DNA from 2 places in the Acidovorax sp. SRI_002 genome. Region 1 is predicted to be linked to the other one. Evidence: predicted binding sites of a transcription regulator. Region 1 holds the regulator's gene; the other holds the start of a gene.

The links. Region 1 encodes FliA, which starts transcription of late flagellar genes. Its sites were predicted from a motif close to CTAAAGTTTNNNNNNNNNNNGCCGNTA; they were not measured.
Region 2: the regulator FliA is predicted to act here: its motif matches at 3,274-3,300, upstream of AC2YJX_RS16085 (flagellinolysin).

What each region holds. Positions count from the first base shown of each region.
Region 1 is NZ_JBYCZW010000008.1:43,972-50,717, forward strand. Features, by position in the region: gene flhF (flagellar biosynthesis GTPase FlhF) at 1-1,091, shown strand, start outside; gene AC2YJX_RS21115 (hypothetical protein) at 1,084-1,881, shown strand; gene AC2YJX_RS21120 (RNA polymerase sigma factor FliA) at 2,176-2,892, shown strand; gene AC2YJX_RS21125 (hypothetical protein) at 3,156-3,530, opposite strand; gene flgM (flagellar biosynthesis anti-sigma factor FlgM) at 3,602-3,922, opposite strand; gene flgA (flagellar basal body P-ring formation chaperone FlgA) at 4,016-4,816, opposite strand; gene flgB (flagellar basal body rod protein FlgB) at 5,037-5,495, shown strand; gene flgC (flagellar basal body rod protein FlgC) at 5,532-5,936, shown strand; gene AC2YJX_RS21150 (flagellar hook assembly protein FlgD) at 5,952-6,608, shown strand; gene flgE (flagellar hook protein FlgE) at 6,648-6,746, shown strand, end outside.
Region 2 is NZ_JBYCZW010000005.1:379,848-386,593, reverse strand. Features, by position in the region: gene AC2YJX_RS16095 (DUF1800 domain-containing protein) at 117-1,730, opposite strand; gene AC2YJX_RS16090 (MFS transporter) at 1,879-3,150, opposite strand; gene AC2YJX_RS16085 (flagellinolysin) at 3,428-5,131, shown strand; gene AC2YJX_RS16080 (thermonuclease family protein) at 5,150-5,587, opposite strand; gene AC2YJX_RS16075 (DUF2242 domain-containing protein) at 5,984-6,586, shown strand; gene AC2YJX_RS16070 (RBBP9/YdeN family alpha/beta hydrolase) at 6,666-6,746, opposite strand, start outside.

The sequences.
Region 1 (6,746 bases):
AGGAGCCCGAGCGCGAACGCATGCCAGCACCCGCCGTGGTGCGCCACAACCCGCTGCGCAGCATCCCCATGGACATTCCACCGGAGCCTCCACGCCGCCGGCAGGAAGCCGCCAGCGCCCACCTGGCCCAGTCGAACAACAACCAGCAAAGCGTGATGAATGAACTCCATGCCATGAGGGAGTTGATCGAAGACCGCTTTAACACCATGGCCTGGCTAGGCCAGGCGCGCCAGAACCCGATCCAGTCCAACCTCATGCTCAAGATGATCCGTGCAGGCTACTCTCCATCTTTGGCCCGCGCCGTGCTCGAGCGCATGCCCGAAGACCTGTCGGCCGCCGAGTCGGTGCGCTGGCTGATGGAAGTGCTGGAGCGCAACCTCAAGACCGATCTGGCCGAGCCTCCGCTGTATGAGCAAGGCGGCATCTTCGCGATGGTGGGATCCACCGGCGTGGGCAAGACCACGACCACGGCCAAGCTGGCCGCGCTGTGTGCGCGCATCCATGGCCCGGGCAGCGTGGGCCTGATCACGCTGGACACCTACCGCGTGGGCGCGCACGAGCAGTTGCGCAGCTACGGCCGCATGCTGGGCATCGTGGCCCATCTGGCGCACGACCGCGCCGCGCTGCAAGACCTGCTGGGCCTGCTCAGCGGCAAGAAGATGGTGCTGATCGACACCACCGGTGTGGCCCCCCGCGACCCGCGCAAGCGCGACATGCTGGACGTGCTGGATCTGCCCCACGTCAACCGCCTGCTGGTGCTCAACGCGGGCTGCCATGGCGACACGCTCGATGACGTGCTCACTGCATTCAAGACCGAAGGTTCCCAGCAAGCCATCTTGTCCAAGGTGGACGAGGCCGTGAAGCTGGGCCCCGCCATCGACGCACTGATCCGCCACCAGATGGTGCTGCGCGGCGTGACCAACGGCCAGCGTGTGCCGGAAGACTGGGAACGTGCCGATGCGCACAAGCTCATCAGCACCTCCATGCGCGCGCCTGCCAAGTCGGCCTTCGACCCCAAGGCGACCGACCTGAATTTCTTCTTCTCGCATTCGCCCGACACCATGAACGAACGGGGGCTGGTCGATGCTTGATATCGCCTTTCATCAGGCAGCCGGCCTGCACAGCTTCACTCCGCAGTCAGAGCTGCGCGTGGTGGCTGTTGCCAGCCAGGACAACGCGGGCACCGGGCTGGAGACGCTCTGGCAGATCTGCGCCAGCCTGCAGCGCCTGGGCTACCCGGTCGTGGTGCTCGACGGCACAGCGCAGGAGACGGATGAGTACCCGGGTTTGCTGCACCTGCTGCAACAAGCGCCGTGGAACGAGGGCGTCAGCCTCAACATGGGGGCCATGGCCTCATCGCTGGCAGTGATTCCCGCAGCCAAAGGCCTGCAGCGCATCAGCCGCGAGGCCAGCCGCAACGAGACCGCACCCCTGCCCTGTCTGCTGCCCTATTTCCGAACCTACGGGCTGATCGTGCTGCACGCGCCTGCGGCCACGCTGGGGCCGCTGCTGACGCACACCGCCACCGTACCGCTGGTGGTGATGGGCGACGGCTCGGCTGGTGTGCTGACCAGTTACAAGAGCCTCAAACAGATCGCGGTGCACACAGGACTGCCCTGTATGGTGGCGGCTTTGCTGCGCGGCACCACGCCCGCAGAACGGCGCAAGACCCAGCATGCACTGATGACCTTGCAGGACTGCGCGGAACGCCATCTGGGCGGCCCCGTCCGCACGACCACCATCGCCACACAGAACCCTCAGGACCTCCAGCGCCTGGCCTTGCAACTGCTGGAAAATGCGGGCACTATCAGTGAGTCGCTGACAGCGCTGCCACCCAGCAACTTGGCAGCCATGCCTGCGCATTTTGTCCGGAGCCATTGATCTGATTTGTCCGGAGCCGTTGACTAGAGCGTGTTATGCACTTTTACGTACCCACGTTGACCCCAGAGGCTGGTGATCGCAAGGCGCAGTGCGCAGCCAAGGCCGGGGCCTTGACAAGTGCTGCAACGCGGCGAGTGCCTGCCTCTGGGGTCAACCCGGAGGGAAAGCCGGGGCAAGGCCCGGCCACGTCGTTGCAGGCCGCTGGCAGTATTGATACTGCGGCGCGTCCTGCGTCTCGTTGCCGGGCCTTGCCCCGGCTTTCGTGGGCACGTAAAAGTGCATAACACGCTCTCTATGTACACCGCCAAAGGCCAGCTCGATCGTGATGCGATGATCCGCCAGCACGTCCCGCTGGTGCGAAGAATCGCGCACCACATGATCGCCAAGCTGCCTCCCAACGTGGAGCTGGACGACCTGATCCAGGTTGGCATGATGGGCTTGGCGGAAGCCCTGTCGCGCTACGAAGTGGCCCAGGGTGTGCAGTTCGAGACCTTTGCCACCCAGCGCATCCGGGGCGCCATGCTGGACGAACTGCGCGAGGGCGACTGGATGAGCCGCAGCTCCCGCAAGAGCCAGAAAGACATCGAACACGCCGTGCACCGGCTGGAGCAGAAGCTGGGCCGCAGCCCGCTGGAGTCTGAAATTGCCAGCGAGATGGGCATGAGCTTGGTCGAATACCAAAGCCTGCTCGGCAAGGTTCGGGGTACACAACTGGTGTATCTGGAGGACATGACGCATGGCAACGAGGACGATGACGGCTTTCTGGACCGCCATGTGGCAGACGCCGACGCAGACCCTCTGGAATTGCTGCGCGACCAGCGGCTCAAGATGTCGCTGGTGAATGCCATCAAGACCCTGCCCGAACGCGAGCAGCACATCATGGGCATGTACTACGAGCACGACATGAATCTCAAGGAGATCGCGGCCGTGCTGGGGGTGACCGAATCTCGGGTGTGCCAGCTGCACAGCCAGTCCATCGCACGCCTGCGGGCCAAGATGCGGGCGCATTGACTACCCCCTGAGTCGCCTTCGGCGCCTTCCCCCTGAAGGGAGACGCCACCAGTGGTCTGGCGGAGCCAGTTCCACGGTGGCACTGGTCGGGGGCTGCGACCGTTTCAGGGGTAACCGCGCCGAGCAGACATCGAAGTTCAATCCTCCGGCCTTCACTGGTAACGGTCAAAACAATAGATGCTTGCACTTGTAATCCGTGGCTTTGAGAGGTTTTTCCTCTCAAAGCCAACAGGGACAAGCGCCAGCAGCTATCTTTTTTTGGCTCAACCAGCCGATTTGTAGATACGGGCCACGCCGGGCTTGCCGGCCTGTGCGCCCCGACCGTCGCCGTAGGTGGAGGGTGTGCCCGCCTGCGGCACCAAGCCTGCCACCTGGCGATCGGCATTCACGGCCAGGCGCGCCAGGCTTTCGCGGTGCACGGCAAGCATGTCGTCAATGGCCCGGGCTCGTTTTTGCAGCTGTGCAGGCACGGGCAGACCCCTGGCTGCAGTCTGCTCAAGAACACGCGCGAACTGGGCCGCTGCATCCCGCAGGGCCACACTGTTCTTTTCCAGGGATTGGGGGTCTGCCGCGAGAAGGGCGGCGGAGACTTTTTCGATCAGCTGTTCAACAGCCGAGAGGGATTCTTCCAGGGACATGGCGCATTGTGAGGTGGATAGCGCCTGCCTGCCAAGTCTGTCAATAAAGGTGCGTGCGGGACGCTGAGGAATCAACCGCGCGAGCGGGCCAGGATTTCCTGGGCGTTGGAGAGCATCTTGTCGGCAATGGCTTCGGCGTCCACCGAGAAAGTGCCTTTTTCGATGGCCGCCCGCACCGCCTTGACCTTGCTCGCATCAAAATCACCTGTGGAACGGGATGTCTGGTCCAGCGCGCGGGCAGCGGTGGAGACGGTGACGGGCACACCGGCGGTTGACACAGCCGCAGCGTCTTTGGCGGCTCCTTCAGCAGCGCTGGCAGGACTTTTGGCTTGCTTGGCAAGCCCCGTCTGCGCCAAGGCGCCCGGGAGTTCCGGTTTTTGACCAATCTTCATCGCTCTCTCCACCACCCCGTTTGATGTGGGGCACAGTAGCAATGTTTTCGACCCATTTGGCCCGGACTTTAGCCATTTATCACCGCCCCGTCATCAAAGAGCGACGACCACCGTCCCAACCTCATTCACAGTTCCACTGACTATCCTGCCATTATCCATACGTATGCGAACAATCTGCCCCGCAGCGCCTGCCGACATGGCCTGCCCTGCGGAGGTGACTGCATAGCCAGGGCCCTGGGCAATCACCTTGACCTGGGCGCCTGCGCGAAAGAGCTGGGGGGGCCGCACCATGGTCTGGCGCAATGCCTGGCCGGCCACCAGCTGGCGCGCGGCGACCTGCCCGACCCACATTTCCGGGTTGGCCATCACGGCTGCCGACTCTTCGGCCCAGTCCACTTCCGCCTCGGTGGCGTCATTGGCGGTCAGCACCGTCCCCGGAGCCACCGGGCCGGTCAGCACCCAAGCCGGGCCAAATGCCTTGACGGTCACCGGCAGGTAAACGTTCCATGCGGTTTGCCCCTCGACACAGCGCAGCCCCAGGCGGGTGCGGCCCCACAGCCGGGCGCCGACCGGCAGGTAGGGTTCGACCCGCGCGCACGGCGCCAGCCGCAGCCGCGAGTCGAGTGAGCCAACGCTCACTTCCATGCGCAGCGGCAAGCCGGAGGCCTGGTTGCGCGACATCGCGTCATCCAGCCAGCGTTGGGTCAGCGGGCCCAGGTCGGCACTGGGGTCGGCTGCCGCCTGGGCCAGCGCGGCCCCGCTGCTGCCAGCCACTGCAGTCAACCCCAGCACCACCGCCAGAGCGTGCCGAGCCACAGCACGCCGCCCGGCGATCGCCAGAGCGCCAGCGCGAACCAAAGGGGACACGAAGGGGAAAACGAAGATCGATGGCATGGGGCCTCCTGGGCATCGCAGGTCAACAGGTCTGACCGCGCGGGGCGGCAAAGACTCTTTCACGACTGGAACTATAGGCAGGCGAGCCCTGCGCAAAACCCGAAACTGCGCACCCATTTCCGCGTTCTTCGCGCTTTAGAAAAAAGCGGCGGCTTTCACAATCGAACCACGCCGGAAACCCCCAACCGGCTCCTATTGCAACCCAGGGTGTGAGGCAACCATGCTTGACAAGATGACCAACCGGCTGGACTTTCTCGGCAACGCACTCGTGGTGCGTGCCGAGCGCCAGCGCGCCATCGCCAGCAACATCGCCAACGCTGACACCCCGGGCTACGTGGCACGCGATTTCAGCTTTGGCGATGCGATGCGCGAAGCCACGGGCTTGGGCTCGGGCGTGACCCGCCTGGCCACGGGTGGCTCGGTGGGCACCACGGGCAACCTGGGGGCCAAGGGCGCCACAGACCCCCGCCACATTCCGCTGCCAGCGGCCAGCACGGGCACCGGCGCACCCGGCACGCTGGGTTATTCCGTGCAGACCCAGCCCAGCCTGGACAACAACACGGTGGACCTGGACCGCGAGCGCGCCAACTTTGTCGACAACGCCGTGCGCTACGAAGCCACGCTGCGTTTCATCAACGGCAACGCCAAAACCATGCTCAGCGCGATCCAGGGCCAATAAGCCATCCGCAGTGCAGCGCAGAAAGCGAATCTCCCCATGTCCATGTTCTCCATCTTCAGCGTCTCGGGCAGCGCCGTCAGCGCGCAGTCGCAGCGGCTCAATGTGGTGGCCAGCAACCTGGCCAATGTCGATGCCGTGGCAGGCCCCGACGGCCAGGCCTACAAGGCGCGCCAGGTGGTATTCCAGACCGCCCCCATGGGCGCGGACAGCTCGGCCGGTGTGCGCGTGAGCTCCATCAACGAAAGCAACGTTCCCGGCCGCCGTGTGCACGACCCCAGCCACCCGTCGGCAGACGCGGAAGGCTATGTGACGCACTCCAACGTCAACGCCGTGGAGGAAATGGTCAACATGATCTCCGCCTCCCGCTCTTACCAGAACAACGTCGAGGTCATGAACACGGCCAAGTCGCTGCTCCTCAAGACCCTGCAGATGGGCCAGTAACTCTAGGACGCCACCATGATCCTCAACTCCGCCACCAGCGCGCCCACGGTCACCGATGCGACCGGCACCAAGGCCAACGCCGCCACCGACCCTGCAGCCGCGCAGGACCGCTTCCTGAAACTGCTGGTTGCACAGCTGAACAACCAGGACCCGATGAACCCGCTGGACAACGCCCAGATGACCTCGCAGATTGCGCAGATCAACACGGTGACCGGCATCCAGCAGCTCAACCAGACGATGGAGAGCATGTCGGCGCAGTTCAACTCGCTGCAGGTGATGCAGGGCACGGCCCTGATTGGCCGCAACGTGATGACCGAAGGCTCGACGCTGGCCGTGGCCGACAAGGCCGGCAAGGGTGGCTTTGAGCTGGCCTCGGCCGCCACCAAGGTGAAGGTCGAGGTGATGACCGCTGGCGGCCAGGTGATCGAGACCATGGATCTGGGTGCCAAGGCTGCAGGGCGCCACACCTTCGAGTGGGATGCCAGCAAGTACACCGGCTCCAGCGAGGGACTGCAGTTCCGCGTCAGTGCCGTCAATGGTTCGACCAAGATCGACAGCACGTCGCTGGCCCTGTCCAAGGTCACGGCCGCAGGTGCCGAGGACGGCCAGCTGGTGCTGACCCTGGCCAACGGCAAAACCATCAACTACAGCCAGATCAAGGCCCTGGTCTAACCCGGCCGATTCAGTGATAGCCCCCATCAGGAGAACACCATGAGTTTTCAGCAAGGCCTCTCTGGCTTGAACGCCGCCAGCAAGAACCTCGACGTCATCGGACACAACATCGCCAACTCCAACACCGTCGGGTTCAAG
Region 2 (6,746 bases), on a different contig from region 1:
CAGCCGTGCAAGGGCCGCCCCGCCGCACGGGCTGCGTCCCCCTTCCCGAATTGCGGAGCAATTCGAGAGAAGGGGGAAGGCGCAAAGCGACTCAGGGGGATGTACTCCATGTTGCTCTAGCCGTGCATGAACTCGGGGGAGGCAAGGAACAACAGGTTCCACTCACGCGGTGATGTTGCCTGCGCCAGCGCATTGCGCGTGGCGGCCGACCAGGCGGGCTGCAGGGCGCGCACGTAGGCACTCTGCGCCAGCGGTGGGGGCGTGCGCTGTGATGCCGACTGTTCGGCCATCCTCATCTCCTTCTCGCGCGGGGTGGGCATGGGGGCGGTGGCCACACCGGCCCCGATGGCGCGGGCGATCTCGAAGCGCGTGGACATCTGCCCTGAGCCTGCCCATGCCGCCGCGTCCAGCGGGTAGCCGTCGGGCGTGGCGCGGCCATACAGGGGCTCGGCCAGGCGCTGCAGCCAGCCCAGTGCGGGCTCGGCGCCGGGCAGCACCGCGTCGCCATGGGCCAGGCGCAGGCTGGCCAGCACATAGTGCACCGGGTCGCGAAAGCGCTGGCCCAGCGATGCCCGAAATTCCGGCGCGCTGAACAGTGCCTCCAGCACGGCGGCGATTTCGCCATCGGTGCGCTCGAACGTGCGGGCCAGCGTCTGCAGCAGCGCAGGCGGTGGTTTGTCGCCCACCAGGAAGAGCGCGATCTTGCGGGTGATGAAGCGTGCGGTGGCCGGTGCGCGTGCCAGGCGGTCCAACGCCTCGTCCACCTCGGCCAGGCCTTCGGCGCGCAGGGGCTGGCCCAGCAGGGTCTTGGGTTCCCAGTCATGCCGCTGGGGGTTGAACTCGAACAGGCCATCGCGCACGTAGTGGCGGCGCAGCGCGGGCTTCATGCGCGGGGGCTCGTCGCTGTCTGGCTGGCGCGCAATGCCCACACCGGTCAGCACGCGTGCCAGCTCCTGCACGTCCTGCTCGCTGTAGCCGCCGTCCACGCCCAGCGTGTGCAGCTCCATCAGCTCGCGCGCGTAGTTTTCGTTGATGCGGCCCGCTGCGTTGCGGGCGTTGTCCAGGTAGTGCAGCATGGCCGGGTGGCGCACCGTGGCACCCAGCAGGTCGCGAAAGCGGCCCAGGGCATGGGGGCGGATGGCCCGTTCCTCGTAGTCGCCCACCAGCACACGCAGGTTGCCTTTGCCCGCAAACACGCTGAAGTGGTTCATCCAGAACCAAGTCATCTTCTCGCGCAGCTGGGTGTGCGAATACAGCGCGCGCAGCACAAAACGCTCGGCCGCCTCTTGCTGCAGCGTGCGCATGTCCTGCTGCCAGGCCTTGAGCGCGGCCTTGCGGCCGTCTTCGGTGGGCTGGGCCTTGGCGGCCTGGTGCTGCGCCTCCATGCGCGCGGCCAGCTCGGGCAGGGGCGTGCGGGTGATGGCCATGGCGTCGATCTGCGCCTGGGCCGCGCGCGGCAGCGTGGCGGGCGGGGGGCGCAGCTGCGCGGCCAGGTAGGCGGCAACCCCTTGCGGTGGCAGCACCTGTGCGCCCTGGGCGGTGTTGCCCCAGGTCACGCGGTCCAGCAGGCGGGTTTGCGTGGCTTCGTCGGCACTGGCCCAGCCAGCGGTACCCGCCGGGGTGGCGGCGCGGGCCAGGCCCAGCGGGGCGGTGGCAGCCATGCCCAGCAGGCCTGCGAGCACGGTGCGGCGTTGAAGAGGGCCGTGGTGAGGGGCGGAAGGAGCGTTCATGGAGTGCGCTTGGGGGCAGGCAGTGGGCGCATGGTGCTCCGCCCCAACGCGCCGTGCAAGCCTGCCGCGCGGGTTTTACCTGCGCGACACAAACGCCCCGGAGCTTGTTTACACGGGCTGACGCGCCGTCGCTGAACCTCTGAACCGCTCAGCTGCTGGCCTGCGCAGCTTCCTCGAAACGGTCCACCGTGCGCAGTGTCTTGAACGCCAGCATCCAGCCACCCACCACGCCCAGCGTGCACAGCCCGCCCACCACGGCGGCGGGCACCACGCCCAGCCAGGCGGCGCTGGTGCCCGCGCGGAACTCGCCCAGCTCGTTGGACGAGCCGATGAACAGCATGTTCACCGCGTTCACCCGTCCGCGCATGGTGTCTGGCGTGGAGAACTGCACCAGCGCGCCCCGGATGTACACGCTCACCATGTCGGCCGCGCCCGCCACCGTCAGCGCCGCAAACGACAGCCAGAACCAGTGTGAGAGCGCAAACACCAGGTTGGCCACGCCAAACACCGCTACCGCAATGAACATGGTGCGGCCCACATGGCGGTTGAAGGGCCGCATGCTCAGGTACAGCCCCGCACCCACCTCGCCCACGGCCATGGCGCTGCGCAGCGCGCCCAGGCCCGCCGGGCCCACATGCAGCACCTCTTGCGCGTAGATGGGCAGCAGGGCCACCACGCCGCCCAGCAGCACGGCGAACAGGTCCAGCGAGATGGTGCCCAGGATGATGGGCCGGGTGCGGATGAAGGTGATGCCTGCGCCAAAGCGCTCGAACATCGTTCCCTGCGCGGGGCCGGGCGCCGTGGCATGGGCCACCACCACACGCAGCAGCAGCGCCACGCCCAGCACAAAACACGCGCAGCACACTGCATAGGTCAGCTCGCCACCGCCCAGCGCATACAGCAGCCCGCCCAGCAGCGGCCCTCCGATGCTGGCGACGCGCATCAGCATGCTGTTGGCGGCAATGGCCTGCGCGAGCTGCCCGCGCGGCACGATCTGCGGCAGCAGGCTTTGCATGGCTGGCCCCGAAAAAGCACGTGCGCAGCCATACAGCACCAGCACCGCATAAATGCCCGCCACGCCGCTGGCCCCATGGCCCGCCAGCCACCACAGCAGGGCACTGCACACGCCGCCCACCGACCAGGCCAGCGCCAGGATGCGCCTGCGGTCAAAGCGGTCGATCAGATCGCCTGCTGGCAGCAGCAGGGCCAGCATGGGCAGAAACTGCGCCAGACCCACATAGGCCAGTGCCAGCGGCTCGCGCGTGAGGTCATACACCTGCCAGGCCACCACCACGGCCTGCACCTGGGTGGCGACCACGGCCACCACGCGGGCGATCAGAAAGGAAATGAAGCCGGAGTGGCCGTAGACGCTGGAGGTCTCCGCATCGGGTGCTGCAGGGGGGGAATGGGGGACTGTCATGAAAACGGAACGGGGGCGGCCGGGGCAGCGCACGCTGGGGGCCAGATGGGAAAGACCCCAGGATGCTAGCGGCTGTGCAGCCTGCACGCTGGGGGCTTGGGGGAAGACCCGCAGAAAGGGGTCTTCAGGTTTTGCCCTGGCCCGCCGATAAGGCAGAGAGGAAGAAGCGGGTTTGCGGCCTCGGCGCTGCTACTGCGTAGGGCTGGGCGTGCCGCTTCGACCGGTTCGTACCGTTTGTCTATTCATCTGCTTTGACCAGGAGTCCCCGGGGCGTGCCATGGCGTTGACGATCAACACCAACATGATGTCGCTGAATGCGCAGCGCCGGCTTGGCGGTGCACAAAGTGACATGGGCACGACCGTGCGGCGCCTGTCCTCGGGCTTGCGCATCAACAGTGCCAAGGACGACGCGGCGGGCCTGGCGATCTCCGAGCGGTTCACTTCGCAGATCCGGGGGCTCAACCAAGCGGTGCGTAATGCCAACGACGGCGTTTCGCTCATGCAGACGGCCGAGGGCGCGCTGCAGAGCGTCACGGCCAGCCTGCAGCGCATCCGCGAGCTGGCTGTGCAGGCCGCCAACGACACCAACAGCGCGTCTGACCGCCAGGCCATCCAAGCCGAGGTGACGCGGCTGGCGCAGGAGATCGACCGCACCGGGCGCACCACGCAGTTCAATGGTATGGACGTGTTCGATCGCTCCGAAGCCAGCGTGGTGGGCGACGAGAACCAGCTGTCTGTGTTTGACGGCCTGACCAGCGCGGGCAGCTGGCTGGAGAGCAGCGAAAACCTCATCCGCAACTACTTTGGTCTGCAGGGCGATGGCGCGGCCATCGACATCCGCTACACCGGCTTTACCGACAACGCGGGCGGTGTGGCCGCCTATGTGCAGGTCACCGGGTTTGACGGGCAGGGGCGGGGCAACAACCTGGTGCTGCAGGTGGACATGGCCGACTTCGTGCCGCCCAACCCTCCCAATGGCGGCTCTGCGCCGTTCTACAACGACCGTGTGATTGCCCACGAAATGGTGCACGCGGTGATGGCCCGCTCCACCAACTGGCAGAACATCACCGGCAGCCACTTGTGGTTTGCCGAAGGAGCGGCCGAGTTCATCCACGGCGCCGAAGAGCGCGTGCGCAACGACGTGGCCAACCTGGGCGTGGCGGCCGTGGTGGCGGCCATTGGCGGGCCCAGCAATACCAGCGAGTTCTACTCGTCCAGCTACTCGGCAGTGCGCTACATGCACGACCGCATCAAGACGGCGGGCGGCACCGGCATCAAGGATGTGCTCACCTACATGAGCAACAACCCCGGCTCCACGCTGGACGCGGCCATTGGCGCAGCCTCGGCCGGGGCCTTCACCAACGCTGGGGATGTGCTCACGCAGTTCGGGCTCAACGGCGCGGCCTTCATCGGCGGTTTTGACCTGAACAATGCCGACACCGGCGCCATTGGCGGCGCCGACGTGGACGGCGGCATGGTGCGCGACGCCAAGGCGGCGCTGCCCAACCAGGGCAGCCGCTCGGGCAAGGACGCGCTGCAGGGCTTCACCGAGACCTACGAAAACATCGCCTCGACCAGCGGCGCCATCAGCACCAAGGTGTTCCAGGTGGGCGCCAATGCCAACCAGACCCTGGAAACCCGCGTGGGCGCGATTGGCCTGGGGGCCATGGGCCTGCGCAACACGCTGGACGTGACCACCTCGGCCGCGCAGGCCATCGTGTCGGTAGACCGCGCGCTCGACTATGTGAACAGCCAGCGCGCCGTCATCGGCGCCCAGTCCTCGCGGCTGGAGTCGGCCATTGCCAACCTGCAGATCGGCAGCGAAAACCTGTCGGCCAGCCGCTCGCGCATTGTCGACACGGATTTCGCGGTAGAGACCGCCAGCCTGGCCCGCCAGCAGATCCTGCAGCAGGCGGGCAACGCCATGGTGGTGCAGGCCAACCAGATGCCCCAGGGCGTGCTGGCACTGCTGCGCACCTGAGGCAGTGTGACAAGAGGGTCAGCGCTGGCTGTGCCGGTGCCGGTAGGTCCACGGCGCCAGCGGCCGCTTCTGTGACCACAACCCTGTGCCGCTGCTGCGCGCCTGGCGCTGCAGAGCCACCAGCTGCGGGCGGGATTCGGCATAGGGCGTGTACACCCAGGCCAGGCCGGCACGCACCTGGGCGGTGGCCACATCGGCGCTGCCGCAGCGCACATGGGCCACCGTGCGGCCGTAGCTGTCTTCATCCACCGGCTGCAGCGTGGCGCGCTGCCTGAAGCACAGCCGCGCCAGGTGCTGCCGCGACTTCTGGCCAAACGCCTGGCGTGACTCGGGCGCGTCGATGGCGGCGATACGCACCTTCACCTGCTGGTAGGCACCGGGCGCGCCGCAGCGCACGGTCAGGGTGTCGCCGTCGCTGATGGCGACGACCAGGCAGAGCAGGGAGGCAAGGGGCACGGCAGCAGAGGGAGAGAGAAATGGTGGAAGGCGAGCAAGAAGGCAGGCGACAGAATGTTGTGCCAAATTGCCACTTTGCGCTTTATGGATAAGCGCTAACAGCTATCAATAGTGTAGCATCTGGCGTGTTGCATCTACGGGCTGCTGCAAATTGATACCTTGACGCGTGCAATGCCCGAAATGGTGCGCAGGGCATGCGTGCAGGGCTTTGGGCTGTGGTTACCACGCTTTCAGCCCCTCCACGGGCAAGGGCGTTGTGCCAGGCTGGGCATAGGGCTTTCTAGAATCGACGGGAACCGGGTGTGGTGCAGACTGTCAGAACGCCATGGCAGCCGTTCTGCGCCGCTATGGCAACCGGAAATGCCCCCCGCAATGACGACTTTCTTGATGATGTTGATGACCCCGAAGGAGTGCCCTCCCTTGCGTTTGTGCCTTTTCCCGACCCTCTTCACTGTTCGTTCTGGTGCCGCTGCAGGTAGCTTGGCTCTGGCCGCATTGCTGGCAGGCTGTGTGGGCACCACGCCCAAGACGTTTGGGGTGCAGGAGAGTTTTGGTTCGGTGGCCACCTACTCGCGCCTGTTTGACGCCACGCCCGCCCAGACCTGCGAGGCATCGCGCCGCGCGCTGCTGAGCCAGGGCTACATCATCTCCACCCACCAGCCGGAGCTGGTGGAGGGCAAAAAGAGCTTCCAGCCCGAAGCCGAGTCGCACCTGCAGATGGTGGTGCGCGTGGTGTGTGTGCCCGAGGCCAATGACGGCAAGGTGAGCCTGGGCTTTGTGACGGCGCTGCAGGACACCTATGCCCTGCGCAAGACCAACAACTCGGCCAGCGTGGGCGTGGGCGCCATCGGGTCCGTGTCGCTGCCGTTTTCTGCCAGCAGCGAATCGCTGGTCAAGGTGGGCAGCGAGACCATTTCCAAGGACGCTTTCTACGAGAGCTTCTTCGATCTGGTCAAGCGCTACCTCGTGATGGACCAGGCGCAAGCCATCGGTGGCTGACGCGGAGGTTTCAGGCACTGTGGCCTGAGCGCTCTGGGCCTGCGCTCTCAGAGGGGCGTGGCAATCCCCGCAGCGGTTCTCACTCTCCGCGCCAGCGCGCGACCAGCTCCCATCCCTGCGGCCAGTCACCCAGGCCACTGTCGGCATTGAGGTGGCCCCG